DNA from 2 places in the Paenibacillus lacisediminis genome. Region 1 is predicted to be linked to the other one. Evidence: riboswitches for the same ligand, from Rfam matches in the RefSeq annotation. Region 1 holds a riboswitch; the other holds the start of a gene.
The links. Region 1 has a riboswitch for cyclic di-GMP ahead of ACLD72_RS21520 (amino acid adenylation domain-containing protein). Riboswitches for the same ligand answer to the same signal wherever they lie in the genome.
Positions count from the first base shown of each region.

Region 2: it holds a riboswitch for cyclic di-GMP, as region 1 does, so the genes downstream of both, ACLD72_RS02850 (transglutaminase-like domain-containing protein) here and ACLD72_RS21520 (amino acid adenylation domain-containing protein) in region 1, are expected to answer to the same signal.

Region 1 covers NZ_JBKIAX020000012.1:45,111-52,559, reverse strand. The annotation lists gene ACLD72_RS21540 (winged helix-turn-helix transcriptional regulator) at 1-326, shown strand, start outside; partial or broken gene ACLD72_RS21535 (NAD(P)H-dependent oxidoreductase) at 595-1,027, opposite strand; gene ACLD72_RS21530 (hypothetical protein) at 1,244-1,669, shown strand; gene ACLD72_RS21525 (aldo/keto reductase) at 2,020-3,009, shown strand; cyclic di-GMP riboswitch class I at 3,226-3,315, shown strand; gene ACLD72_RS21520 (amino acid adenylation domain-containing protein) at 3,431-7,449, shown strand, end outside.
Region 2 covers NZ_JBKIAX020000001.1:655,630-663,078, reverse strand. The annotation lists gene ACLD72_RS02860 (collagen binding domain-containing protein) at 1-161, opposite strand, end outside; gene ACLD72_RS02855 (response regulator) at 439-1,578, opposite strand; gene ACLD72_RS02850 (transglutaminase-like domain-containing protein) at 1,705-2,511, opposite strand; cyclic di-GMP riboswitch class I at 2,528-2,609, opposite strand; gene ACLD72_RS02845 (MFS transporter) at 2,691-4,055, opposite strand; gene ACLD72_RS02840 (LysR family transcriptional regulator) at 4,182-5,072, shown strand; gene splB (spore photoproduct lyase) at 5,103-6,128, opposite strand; gene ACLD72_RS02830 (transcriptional regulator SplA domain-containing protein) at 6,125-6,388, opposite strand; gene ACLD72_RS02825 (VanZ family protein) at 6,490-7,449, opposite strand, start outside.

The DNA of each region.
Region 1 (7,449 bases):
TGTCCGTAATAGGCGGTAAATATAAAATGATCATCCTGTACTGGCTGGCCGAAAACAAGGTCATGCGGCATAACGAACTGAAACGAAGTATCGGGAACATTCCCTTTAAAACGCTGAGCGTTATGCTAAAAGAGATGGAGGCCGACGGCCTGATCCAGCGCGAGGATTTTCCCCAAGTGCCGCCTAAAGTTGAATATTCCTTAACCGAACGCGGTCATTCTCTCCTCCCGCTGTTAAATATGATGTGCGAATGGGGGGAGGAGAACAGCTTGAACGGCTTTCCGGCTGCTGGAACGACGAACGTGTCGGTTGGGCCTGCAAAATAGCGGAACTTTATGTACTTATGATCCGGAGCCAGGCGTGTTCATCCTCATTAGCGGCATTTTTGGTCCTTATTTTCCTGTGAATGGCCCAGAACGCGGGCATTCCCTGGCGATGGGGGAAAATAGCGACATAAAATGTCTCTATTGCGCTCAAAATGGATGATATCGTCGAAATAGCGACATTTTTTGTCCTTATGTTTTTCGCTGGCCCGTATAGAGGGTGAAAATTCTAAACAAGACCGCCGGTACGAACTTCCCCGGTGGTCTTTTCTCATAGGCCATCGATGAAATTCAGGTAGTCGCGCGCGCTTTTTTCCAACTCGTCTACCTGCGTTACATTTTCTGCACCGGGCTCATTTCCGCCGGGTTCATTTTCTTTGCCATAGTATGCAAAAAACGAACGATAGTCCGCGCTGCAGTATAGGAAGGTCGTTTCAAATGGAGTTAGTAATTGCTCAAGGGTGTAACGATATCTCCCCTCTTTACTGTAATCTTCCTTTCTGATTCCGGCGGACACAGCTAAGGCAATTTTGCGATTCGATGAGCTGTTGTTCTTTTTTCGGTTCAATGTTCCCGTCAGGGTATGCCTTATACAATTCGTGTACGGTATATTTCTCCGGGGATTTGCGGAGTTCTTCTGCCCATCGCTTATTGATGACGGATTCTTCCATGTTGGGATGGGTTACGATAACAAGAGTTCTCAAAGCTTTGTCCTCCTTAAGGATGATTTATTTTTTGAGTATAATGGGGACGCTGTAAATATGTAAGTATGCACTTTTAGTACAGCAACTTACCAAAAGGTGAGTGTTGATGGGCTCCGGTTTCTGGATTGAACTATATTTTGTGCGAGGAAATTTTGTATAATAAAGAGCAGTATGTTTATTACATATCTTATTTTGAAAACTTGGGAGATTGAGAGCATGAAAAAATTAAAAGTTCCTGCATTATTTCTCACAGCAGCTATGTTGTTTCTTACTTTCGTGGCGTCAGCATCTGCTATTAAGGATACGGATGATCAGGTTGCAAGTGATCCGACGGATGTAATTCTGATCGATGGTGTTCGTCAATCGGGCGGCAGCGGGTATACCCGCTCGTTTACAACCGTACCGGAATACGGTAAAAACATGGAGGTTTGGGTGAAAAACAACTCCGCTTCATCCGTTTACTTAGAAATCAGCCGCAATGGGGTCGAGTTGCTATCTGATTATGAATTAGGGCCGGGTAAACAACAAACGGTAAGTTATCAAGAGCTCGCTGCCGACGGCTTAAGCGGAGATTGGAAGATTTACACTTATAATAGAACTGGGGCCAAATACGATCTAAGCGTTAATGCAAGACAGTTTTAACTGAGCTTTATTTCAACAAGGAGGAGCTTGGTTTGGATATTTTGAAGACGAATGGTTTTATTGTTGACTTGGACAAGTTGGAATTAAGATTGCCTGAAAGGGCGGATTGATTGTTTCTAAAACGAAAAGCCGGTGCGCGACTTGGTTGCGCACCGGCTTTTCGCAGTTCGCTCAGCAGGGTTCCCATCTCTAGGGTGAAAAGTCCCGAACGGGGGCTGGCGAGCACCTATCGTTGTCTCGGAGTATACAAATGTCAAGTAAAACCAGGAAGGAATAACAGGTTTTACTATATAATTAAACAAGCAGGAAATTATTTGAATGTAAACTTTTTTTTGGAAGGGCTGATAACGATGACAGATTCACTGCGGTTGCGCAAGCTGGGCAACTCCGATTTAATGCTGTCGCCGCTTGGACTTGGCTGCTGGCAGTTCAGCAACGGAAAGGGAGTGGTTGGCAAATTTTGGCCGGCGCTAAGCAAGGAGGAAATGCGGCAAATCATACAGACCAGCTTGGAAGGCGGGATCAATTGGTTTGATACCGCCGAAGCATATGGTGGGGGACAGTCTGAAGAACTGCTGGCCGGCGCGCTCGGGGAGCTCGGCGGGCCGCTCGCGCAGCAGGCGCATATCGCTACGAAATGGTGGCCGGCCTTGCGTACCGCAAGCAGCATTCCCGCGACGATTGATGAACGCATCCGCCGGCTGCATCAGCGGACGATTCACCTTTACCAGGTGCATTCGCCTTATTCCTTTTCATCGGTCGGCGCCGTGATGAGGGCAATGGCTAAATTAGCCGAGGTGGGAAAAATTAAGCATGTGGGTGTCAGCAACTTTTCCGCGGCACAAATGCGGGAAGCCGATCAGGTCCTGCGAGAGCATGGTCTTCGCCTGGCTTCAAATCAGGTGAAATATAGTCTTCTCGACCGGAGAATCGAACAGAACGGAATTCTGGATACGGCCAAAGAGCTCGGTGTGGCGATCATTGCTTACTCTCCGCTGGAGCAGGGGATCTTAAGCGGGAAATTCCACGAAAATCCGTCTCTGGTCAAGGAGATCACGGGTCCGCGCAAGTGGACTGCAGCGTTTAGGGAATCGGGCCTGCAAAGATCAAGACCGCTGATTGAGACACTTGCCCAGTTGGCTCAGCAGTATGACGTATCGCCAACGCAGATTGCCTTGAATTGGTTGATTAACGCTCACGGAGAAAACGTATTTGCGATTCCAGGGGCATCAAAAGTGCATCATGCTTTAGGAAATGCGAAGGCGATGCGGTTTACTTTGACGGCTGGTGAGCTTGAGCAGGTTAGTCATGTTTCCAAACAGGTGCTGAAAATGAAATAACCTGAGAAAAATAGTTTTCCGGTACGTTTGACCGAGATTAAATAGAAAAAAGTAGAAAAAGGTAGAAAAAAGTAGAAAAATACTTGTAAAACTAGTTCTAATAGGGTATTTTAGGAAATGAAAATAGTTTTAGGGATGTGAGGGGGTTGTAGGTAATATAGCTTAGAAGTATCCAATCGGCACACGCTCAAAAATGAATAGCAATTTACTTATTTTCCCGTTTAATCGTAAACACCTCGAAAGTGGTGGACACAAAGCCATGGGTCTAAAGTTGTGTATAACAGCCATGATTGCCAGGTTGCCGAAGGAAACAAGATGGAGTCTAAGTCTGTTCCTGTGCCTTTATACGGGGATAGGCTTTCTTTATTTTCAGCGGGAAAATCGGGAGCTTGACATGCTAAACGACAAGGGGGAATGAATGATGAAAACAAGTGCGGATCGTATCACTGAGTATCCGTTAAGCTCCTATCAGAAAGACATATGGTTCGAACAGTGTATGTACCCCGGCAAACCGATTTATAATCTAGGCGGGTATATTGAGATAAAAGGAAATCCGGATTGTTCTGTCATTAAGGAGTCTTTGCAACTATTGATCGGACAACACGATTCTCTCAGAACGCGTGTCATCGAGAAGAAAGGGGAACCCTTTTTAACCATTCAGCCGGACGTTAAATATGAGGTTCCCGTTCATGATTTTTCGCTCAAGGAAAATCCAAACGCTTATTGCATGCATTGGATGAAAACGGAATTTCTCAAACCATTTCAACCGGAAGACGATTATTTTCAGTTTGCTATTTTGAAAGGCGGCTCGAATACATATTTTATTTTGCTGAAAGTGTATCATCTCGTGATCGATGGCTGGGGATTTGCTCTTCTCGTCAGTGAACTCATTGACAATTACAACGAATTGGTGCAAGGAACCGGTGAATTAAGCAGGACAGTTTATTCCTATACCGATTTCATTGCCGATAATCAAAATTATTTGCATTCTCCGGCCTTTATCAAAGACAGGGAGTTCTGGCAGAACAAATACCAAACCGTTCCGGAACCTCTCTTGAGCGAAGGGGCGAACAACGCCGAGGGAGACGCCGATACTGTTTGGAGCGATCGGCGCACTTTAACGATAAACAAGGCGTTATACGAGCGCATGGTGGAGTTTTGCAAAGCGGAAGGATGCTCATCGTTTCACTATTTTTTAGGCATCCTGTTTCTTTATTTCAGCCGGGTTTGCCAGCGGGACGAAATGGTGATCGGGGTCCCGGTTTTCAATCGGAGCAAAGTGCAATATAAGCGGACTCTTGGGCATTTCGCCAATGTGCTTCCGCTGCGGATCAGCCCAGGGCAGGATGTAAGCTTCAAAGAGTTGATGAAGCTGATCAAACGTGAGCTTATGCAATGCTACCGGCATCAAAAAATGTCTTTCGGCGAAATCTACAGGGCCGTTTACGAAAATAACCGTGAGAAAGGCAATCTGTTTGATATCTCGCTTTCTTTCGAAGAACAGGAAATGAGAAAAACCTTTACCGGGACGGCAACCCGGAGTGTAAGCATGACGCATCATCATGAACGGAATGCGCTTACCCTGCTGATATGGGGGCAGGAAGGTGAAGCCGACGTAACCGTAAATTTTGACTATCGGATACAGGCTTTTGAGAAATTCATCCCCATTGAGAACGTCATTCGCCACTTTGAATATTTATTTGCTCAGGCGTTGGACCAAAGTGATGCTCTTATTTCGCAAATTGAAATCGTGCCGGAGCAAGAACGCCGGGTGCTGCTTGGCGATTTCAACCGCACGGAGACGGAATACGCGAAGGAGCAAACGATCCACGGGCTGTTTGAAAAACGGGCGGAACAAAGGTCTGATCATCCGGCCCTAGTCTTCGGCGGGCAAACCCTGACCTACCGGGAACTGAACGAACGGGCGAACCGGCTGGCGAAAGCGCTCCGGGAGCGGGGCGTGAAGCCGGACGATATCGTCGCCATCATGGCGGAGCGCTCCATGGACATGGTCATCGGCATTTTGGGCACGCTGAAGGCCGGGGGCGCTTACCTGCCGATAGACCCGAATTACCCGGAGGAACGGATTCAGTACATGTTGGAGGACAGCGGGGCTTCGATTTTGCTGACCCCTCAGCATCTGCGGGACAAGCTTAGCGCCTATCGGGGGCAGAGCGTGAATTTGGACGGGGCCAGCGCCGGATATGGAGGTCAGGACGGAGGAGCCGATAGCGCCGCCAATCCGCAGCCGGTCAACAAGCCGGAGGATTTGGCCTATATCATCTATACCTCGGGATCGACCGGGAAACCGAAAGGAGTCATGGTCGGACACCGGGGCGTGATCAACCTTCAACACTTTTTCCAGGACAAATGGGGCGTGAACGGTGCGGACCGGATGCTGCAGTTTGCCAGCAGTTCGTTTGACGCTTCGGTGTGGGAAATGTTCACGATCCTGCTGGGAGGGGGAACGCTGTATCTCGTGTCGCGGGATATCATCAACAACCTGAATGATTTCGCCGCCTTCGTGAATGAAAACGAAATTACGATCGCCCTGCTTCCGCCGACGTATCTGGCGGGGCTGGAACCGGACGCGCTGCCGGCGCTGAAAAAACTGGTGACCGGGGGATCGGCGATCACCAAGCCGCTGGTCGCGCGGTGGAAGGACCGAGTGGAGTATATGAACGCTTACGGTCCGAGCGAGTCGAGCGTCATCGCCACCGCATGGACCTACCGGGACGAGGAGATGAACTATCCGTCGGTCCCGATAGGCAAACCGATCGACAATACGCGGATCTATGTTTTGGACGGCCGGCAAAGGCTGCTGCCGCTGGGCGCGGCGGGGGAAATGTGCATTGCCGGAGACGGGCTGGCCCGAGGGTATTTGCACCGGCCGGAGCTGACGGCGGAGAAGTTCGTGCCGAATCCTTATGAAGCGGGGGAGAAGCTGTACCGGACGGGCGATTTGGTGCGTTGGCTGGCGGACGGGAACATTGAATACCTCGGCCGGATCGACGATCAGGTGAAAATCCGCGGCTTCCGGATCGAGCTGGGCGAAATCGAGGCAGGGCTGCTGAAGCATGCGCGGGTGCGGGAGGCGGTGGTGATCGCCCGGGAAGATAAGCGCGGCGAGAAATATCTGGCGGCGTACTATACGGCGGAGGGCGAACCGGGAGCGGAAGAACTGCGGGAGCTGCTGCTGCAGGAGCTGCCCGATTACATGGTGCCGGCGAGCTTTATGCGGCTGGAGGCCATGCCGCTGTCGCCGAGCGGAAAGATCGACCGCAAGGCGCTGCCCGAGCCTGACCTGAGTGTGGATGCGGGAGCGGCATACGTTGCGCCGAGAAATGAAATTGAGGAGATTTTGGCTAAGACATGGGAAACGGTGCTTAAAGCTGAGCGGGTAGGCATTAAGGATAACTTCCTGAATCTGGGCGGTGATTCCATTAAAGCCATTCAGGTTGTGTCCAGGCTTCACGATTATAAGCTAAAGCTGCAGTTGAAGGATCTTTTTGAACATCCCGTGATCGAAGAACTGAGCGCTTGCGTAAAATCCGCCGAACATGTTGCCGATCAAGGAACGGTCACAGGGGAATTTATGCCCACGCCGATCCAGAGCTGGTTTTTCGAGCGGCCTTTTACGGCAAAGCATCACTTCAACCAATCGGTTGTGCTGCATCGAAAACAGGGCTTTAACGAAATAAGTTTAAGAAAAGTGCTTGAACGACTGGTTGAACATCATGACGCGCTGCGTATTGTTGTCCGGGAGAAGGCGGGACGGACGGTTCTGTTCAACCGGGGCATGGAAGGCGAGTTATATTCGCTGGTGGTCAAGGATTTCACCAAGAATGACCAATACACTGGCTCCGTAAAAGAAGCAGCCGCACAGCTTCAGTCAGGTATGGATTTAGCATCCGGCCCCTTGCTGCATGCGGGCTTGTTCAAAACGAATGACGGCGACTACCTGTGCTTGAGCGTTCACCATCTTGCGGTTGACGGGATATCCTGGCGGATTCTTTTTGAAGATATTGGAGTGGGTTACCGGCAGGCGGAGCGGGGCGAAGAAATCACGTTTAGGGAGAAAACGGACTCTTTCCGGGCATGGTCGGAACGGCTCTATACGTATGCCGTCAGCGGAGAGCTTCAGCAGGAAATCCCCTACTGGCGCGCGCTGGAGCAGCATGAGATCAAGCCTCTTCCGAAGGATCAAACCGTTCATGACCGAAAACATGCGGATTACGGTCATATCGAAATCGAACTGGATGAAGCCCAAACCGCCAAGCTGCTTAAAGAAGTGAATAAAGCCTACAATACCGAAATCAACGATGTGCTGTTGACGGCACTGGGAGAGGCTGTGCGGGAATGGACGGGAGAAGACAAGGTGCTTGTGAATCTGGAAGGGCACGGCCGCGAAGACATCATTCCGGACATGGATATCAGCAG
Region 2 (7,449 bases), on a different contig from region 1:
GCAGGGGCAGCCAGTCCATACGTTGCATCGGTCGCACTGTACGCAGCCTCTCCACCTGAAGCTTCATCCGGATTTGCGCTGACCTGCGCCGCCCCCATACCAAAGACGCCTTGCAAGAACAGCGCGCCGGCCATGAGTAAAGCCATCCATTTTTTCTTCATACTTTGAGAGCACTCCCTCCTTATACCAAAAATTTTTCTTTTAAAATATATCTTGATTTTTTTCCAATTCCCTCCTCGTCCATATCATATAATTGGGCGACGCTCCCATCTTAATCTGCCGTTCTGAACAAATTCTCAACAAATTATAAAAAATGCTCGGTAGAACTATGATTTTTTTAATAGATTCCGTATCCCCATCACAAAACGTGTTCGATCCGCTGCTCAAAAAAGAACCCGGCCAGCGGCCGGGCAATATTGTCTATTCAAGCAGGCGGCATCAGCGTACCTGTCCCGCTTCCTCTGCAAACTGTCTGTACCATTCCGTTATGTAATGGCTGGGCTCCACATTCAGCTCCTCTTTCAGCACGGTTGCCAGCTCGCGGTACTGACGGTGCACCATGGCAAAGTTCTGCTGAAGTGCGAATATTTTCATCAGGGCAAAATAAGGCGCCTCCTCCTGGGGATGAAGAGTGCAGATGTTTTGATAGAAGGCCCCCGCCTTCTCCCAAAGCTCTTGCCCGAGATACCAATCGGCGATCGCCAGCGCAGTGTGAAGCCAGATGGCTTTGAGCCGCTGGCGCTCGCTCTCCGTCCACCAATAATCGTATTCTTGCAGATAATCTCCGGTGTAGATTTTCATCGCCTCCAGGTAAGCGTCCAGCGAAGCGCCGGATACGGGCGGCAGCGCAGCCAGTTTGGCTTCCCATTCGTCGATGTCCAAGCGGACTTGATGGGTATTTAGGATGTAACCCTCCATCGCGTTCACAATTTGAAAATGATCTCCGTAGGGCTTGAGTGTTTTCCGAATATGATACACGGCCGTATATAATTGCGAGTTAACCTTTTCCGTTTCGTATTCCGGCCACAACACATCGATCAAAGTCGACTTCCGGACTAGCCTTCCCCGGTGCTGCAGGAGATAAAGAAACAACTCCTGTGCCTTTGTCGTGCGCCACTGCAGAAGAGCCGGCTGCCCCTGCCGAGCCTCCACCGTAACCTGTTTGAACAAGCAAATTTTTACAACCTGTTCGGAAGCGGTGACGTCCTCCTGTCCCGCTTTCAACCGCACCTGAATCCGGTCCACGGTTTTGGCCAGGCGTTCGGCTCTGATCGGCTTGAGCAGATAATCCAGTGCGTTTAACTCAAAAGCTTTGATGGCATATTCATTGTACGCCGTGACAAAAACGATATGTATCTCCGGTTTCGATTCCAAAATCCGTGCCGCCAATTCAATGCCGTTGATTTCCGGCAGGCTGATGTCCAAAAACAGCACATCCACACGCTCCCGGAGAATTTCGCTCATCCCCTTGACGGGGTCGGTAAATTTCCCGATAATCTCCACGTCGGCCAGCTTCATCAGCAGCCGCTCCATATAATTCAAGGCCAGCCGTTCATCATCCACAAGTATTACTCTCATTAGAGCCAGACTCCCCCGCTTGGATACTCTTCCCTTCAATAAGAAGATAGCATATCCCACCCAAACAAAGAAGCCTTGAACAAACGTTCAAGGCTCTTTTTTCTATTCGGCTGTTCATGATTTGGCTTAGTAATACTTGTCCGCCTTATATTTAGAGGCGTCCTTGATCATAGTAAACGCGGTCGTTGTCCCCTTCCAGCCGGCATCGGCCGTCGTGTCGATGACCACCCAGCGTCCGTTCACAAAAACTTCATTCCAGGCGTGATACGTCTTCACATAATCGGAAGATCCCATCGCCAGCTTGGCCGGAACCCCAACACTGCGCAGCATCCCCGCAAACAGAGAGGAGAAGCCATAGCAGATGTCTTTCTTGACAGTCAAAGTGCGTTCGATATCCGGCAAATAATCCGAAGAAGCGGTGAACGCCAGACTGTCGTCATATTTGATATTGCTAATCATGTAATTATAAATAGCCTTCACCTTGTCTTCATCGGTAGCCGCGTCTTTCGTCAGCTCCGCCGCCTTCTTCACCGCCAAGCCGTCTATATCCCAATTCACATTTTGCGTCGAATTCAGATAAACCGGCGTCTCATCCTGCAAGCTGAGCTTCACCGTATCCTTGTGCACAAGGCGGTACGTGGTCCCTTTAATCTGTTCCAACAGGCTTATCGTGTAATCCCCGTTGCCCATTTGCAGCGGAAACGTCTCCTCTTTGGCACCGTACGTCAGATTATAGGTATACTTGTTTTTTCCGTTCTCGATCAACAGCTTGGTCTTGATTTTCGGCTTCACGTCGTAATGGATGCTGATCGCTCCCATGGACAGGTTGTCCTTACCCAGCCAGCCCTCAAGTTCGGCTCCCCGCACCTCCGCTCCGCCAAATCCGGCAAACAAGAGTACAAGGGCTATCGTTACAAACTTCAATTTACGCATAAAAAATAAAACCCCCTTCGGTAACTGGCTGCCAGCAAAAAAATACAGGCCCTGTAGCTTTGCGTCCCTGCCTTTCGACAGGTTTGCCATTTTCGTGTAAAGTTTTATATCTTTCTTTATCTCTATCGGAAGCACAGGCGTCATTTGTTAGCCCTATAAGACAAAAAAATCTAAAATTTTTATATTTTTTGTGCGACATTTTGTGAAAAGTAAAAATAATAAAAAAGTACCATCATCACCACCAAAGCGGCGAGAATGAGATAGATATTACTGTACGCGCCGGAATTTACAAACGGGTTTAGCGGGTTCCAACGCACGCTTCCGCCTTGATCCACAGCCTTGCTGTAGACGCTGGCCGCCACCGCGCCGGAAAGAAAGTTCGACATCGACAGCAGCCCCATGCCGACCCCGGTCTGTTCCTTGGTCAGCGTCCGCGAAATCGTGCCTGTCAAGGCGATTTGCATAAACATCTGACCGACGTTGCCAAAGATTAATAATACGGCAATCATAGGGACCGCCGCTCCCGCGAAGATCGAGATCAGAGTAAAGCAAACCAGCAGCAACATGGACGCGGTGCAAAACACAAACGGGTTGCCCTTGGCATCCGCCAGCTTGCCTCCAGTTCTGCCCAGAACAGCCGACACCGCCGCCCCCGGAACCATAGCGAAGCCAATCCAGCCCGAGTCCAGCCCGTTGACATCCGCCAACAGCTGCGGAGACAGGAACGGGAGTGCATAACCAATCCCCATCGCCAGTATGGACATGAGCAGCCCCAGGGAATAACTTCTGTTGCGGAAAAGCTGCGGATCGACGAACGGATGAGCCGCCGTCCGATTGCGGATGGCAAACAGCAAGAATAAGAGCAAACTGCCCAGATAAAACATCATTCGGCCATAAGTAACGCCCAGCAGCAGCAAGGCTACCGCGCCGCCCAGCAGACCGGCCCCCAGCCAATCGACTCTGGCGTATTTGGGCGCCTGCTCGCTTAAATAACGGCGGTAAAACGGCAAGGTAACAAGCATCAGCATCGGAATGCAAAACAGCCAACGCCAATCGACCAGACTGACGATCAACGCCGAAACGACCGGTCCGATCGCCCCCCCGACAGCCAGTCCGGTTGCCGTGATTCCGAGCGCGTACCCGCGGCGTTCGGGCGGAAAGTGGCGGACAGGAATGATCATCGCCGCCGCCGGAATGACCGCCGCTCCCGCCGCCTGCAAAACCCGCCCGGCCAGCACCATCCAAAACGCCTGGGCGGCAAGCCCGGCGAGCGAGCCCAGACAAAACACGGCCAAACCAAATGTGATTAAATTTTTGAACTTGAATACGTCGGCCAATTTCCCGTAGATGACCGATCCGATCGCATAGATCAGCATATAAATAGTGGCTACCCAGCTGACCTGCGCCACGGATAATTGGAACTCGCTTTTAATTTCCGGCAGGACGATATTAAACATCGTGGCGCTCATCGACGAAAGCACCATCGTAAATGCCAAAATACGAATCAGCTTTTCGGCCGATTCTCCCTCTGTCTGCTTTCTCATAACAAATCATGCCTCCTCAAAAACCTTTGCTATGAGTTATTTTATAATTGCATATTGATAATTAAAAATATATATTTAATTATAAAATCATATACTACAGTATATTAATGAAAAGGAATGACTAGTATGGAACTGCTGCAGCTGCAATATTTTCAGACGGTCGCCCGCTTGGAGCATATGACGAAAGCCGCGCAGGAGCTTCACATCGCCCAGCCCGCGCTGAGCAAAACGATCGCCCGGCTGGAACAAGATTTGGGCGTGCCGCTGTTTGACCGGCAGAACCGGCAAATCCGGCTCAACCACTTCGGCAGGACGTTTTTGAAGAAAGTGGAAATCGCACTGAACGTACTTGAGGAAGGACGCAAGGAAGTCGCCGATCTGGCGGGGACGGAGCGGGGGAGCATTCGTCTGGCAACGAACAACCTGGGCCGGATTACTTCCGCTTTGAGCGCTTATCGCGTGGAACACCCGGAAGTGAATTTTCGTATTTTGCAAACTTCGCCAGCTTCCACAGAGGAGTTGGTGGATTTGCTGGAAAATGGCGAGGTGGACCTGTGTTTTACCGCTGCCTCCATCGATCATCCCGACATCCGCGAACAAAAGGTGTTGGACGCCGAGGTGTTTTTGGCCGTGCCGCCCGGGCATCCTTTGGAACGAAGCAGCAGCATCCGCCTTGAGGAGGTCGCGGACGAGCCGTTTATCGAATATAAAGCCGGCCACCCGTTCCGGAAAATAAACAGCTCGTTTTGCCGCGAAGCGGGCATTTCGCCGAACATCGTTTGCGAGGTGGACGAACCGTCCGCTTTGGGCAGCCTGGTACAGGCCGGGCTTGGCGTGGCGTTCGTGCCCGCGTGCCGCAAAGACGAGCTGCCGCCTTATAAAATGCTGCGGATCGAAAGCCCAGTATGCCGGCGCGTCTTCCGGATCGCCTGGCTGGAGCGGCGCTATCTCCCGAAGGCGGCCCGCAGCTTCGGCCGGTTTTTGAGCGAATATTATGCGGAGCTTCAGGCGCCGTAAGCTGCGCCGCCATGCCCCGCCGTCAAGCAATCAAGTAAAGTACTCCAGCTTCGCTTTCGGAAAAAATTGTTTCATATATTCAAACAGATGGGTTTTCAAATCCTCCTCTTCCTCTTTCGGATAAATATATTTGCCGATGCCGTATTTACCCCATTTGTACCTGCGTTTTTCTTCGTCCAGTTCCAGCTTGGTCATCGGGTAATTTTTCTCGATCACCCGTTTGGCCGGTTTCGTGAAGCGGTGCTGAATGAATTCGAACGTAAGGTCCTCTTTCGCCTCGGCCGGCAGTTCGGCATCAAGCCGTTCGAACATCTGGCGGTACCCGTCCTCCCATCCTTCGTGAATGTAAATAGGCGCGACGATAAAGCCCAGCGGATACCCGGCCCGGGCCACCTTGCCCGCGGCCTCGATTCTTTGTTCCAAAGGCGAGGTGCCCGGCTCGAAGTTTTTTATGATGTAATCAGCGTTGACGCTGAAGCGGAAGCGGGTTTTTCCGTTATGCTTCGCGTCCAGCAAGTGATCGACATGATGAAACTTTGTAACAAAACGCAGCTTGCCGTACTCGGACTGCCCAAAGTGTTCGATCGCCCGCTTGAGTGTATGGGTCAGATGGTCGATGCCGACGATATCCGAGGTGCAGGAAGCTTCGAAACGGGTGTACTCCGGGGCGCGTTCGGCCATATACCGGTCGGCGGCCTCCAAAATCTCCTCCACGTTGACATAAGTGCGGATATACGGCTTACTCCCCATCGTCGTTTGCAAATAGCAGTAATGGCAGTGCCCCATGCATCCGGTGGCAAATGGAATGGCGTATTCCGCCGAAGGCTTGGACGTATCGAATTTCAGCGTTTTGCGAATGCCGACGACCAGCGTGGATTTGGCCACCCGGTATTTTTGCAGATCGCTTTCGCCCGGCAGATTTCTCACCTGGTTGTGGGAGGTCGTATAGCGGATGTCCACATCCATGCCCTTAAATTTGTCATAAAGAATTTGACCCAATGGATAATCCAGCGCATCCGGCTCAAAGTAAACCAACTTTGGAACAAACGGCTTCATTCCAGGCTCCCCTCGGCAGCGTCCCCGAAATAGTAGCTGTAAGCCTGCTCCGCTTCGTCCGCCGAGGCATATACGGCCATTTCGCTCGTCAACGGGTAATAGCTTTCATACAAAAACACAGCGAGTTCGCCCGGCCGCTCCGGGTTGTTGACCACCGCGGCCTCCTGGATGTTGGCGACGTCCTGGGTATGCGGGTTGCGGTAAAACACGTAAACGATATCTCCCGGCGCAAAGGTTCGGGCTCCGTCTAACATTTCCATCGAATCCCCTTCTTTTTATGGAATGGTGAAGCTGTCCCTCTGCTTTAAAATATTTCCTTTACCGGAAGCAATTATTTTTCCTCGTTATGGAAAAACACACCTTAGTGTTCCTCTGAACCTAAAACGGTTCGCCTCCACAATATTTTATGCTGTGTCCGGCTTAGTTTCTCATAGAACAGCACGGAGTTTTTGCGAAACACCTGGATGACGACATGAATGAAAAACACCATATCCATCAGCAGGACCAACATGGCCAATAACGCCCTCGCCCCCTCTGGCAATGATCCGGGAGGAAAAACAACCAAGCGGTTGACGCCGAATATCCCCCAATACAGAAGGCCGTAACGGACGATGATCGATATGGCCCTTGGCCGTACTCGATCGCCTTGCTCAGTTTCCTCAAGCCTGATGCGAACGAGCCATTTGCCAAACGTACATCCTCCGCTCAGGTAGGGAAGCAGCATAAAGTAAAGACCTGTCGCGACAAAATAAGCTCCCGGAATCCGCAGCACGTGGCAGATAGCCAACAGCACGGCGCAAATGACAATGTCGAACATCCAGGCCAAGCCGCGGCGGGTGTAGCTCACCCTTTTTGCGGACAAATCCACGCCCCGGTCCAGATGCTCGATCCTGGGCAAAAAACGCGACAACCATTCGGCCGCGAGAAAGCCGATCATTCCGCCAAGCGTGTTTGTCATCAAGTCGTCGATGTCGAACACCCGGTAGGCGTTGTCAAAAAAGCCGAATATGCCGGTCAGCTGCGTTACTTCAAAAAACAGGGACAACAAAAAGGACAGCAGCAGGCAACGAATCGGCCCAAACCGGAAATAGTAACGCATGATCATCCCAAACGGCACCGTTAACAACACGTTGAAGACCACCTGTAAAAAAGCCCGCTCCTTTAGCAGCCGCCAATACGACGAAGGTTCCCCTTTGACAACGCTGGTCTCCTTTAGGATATCCTGAATGAAATGAAACGGAACAAGTTGGACGGCCGATTCGCCGAGCGGCGGGTTGTGCCGCGTGGCAGGAAAGGGCAGCATGATCAGAAACACGGCGTT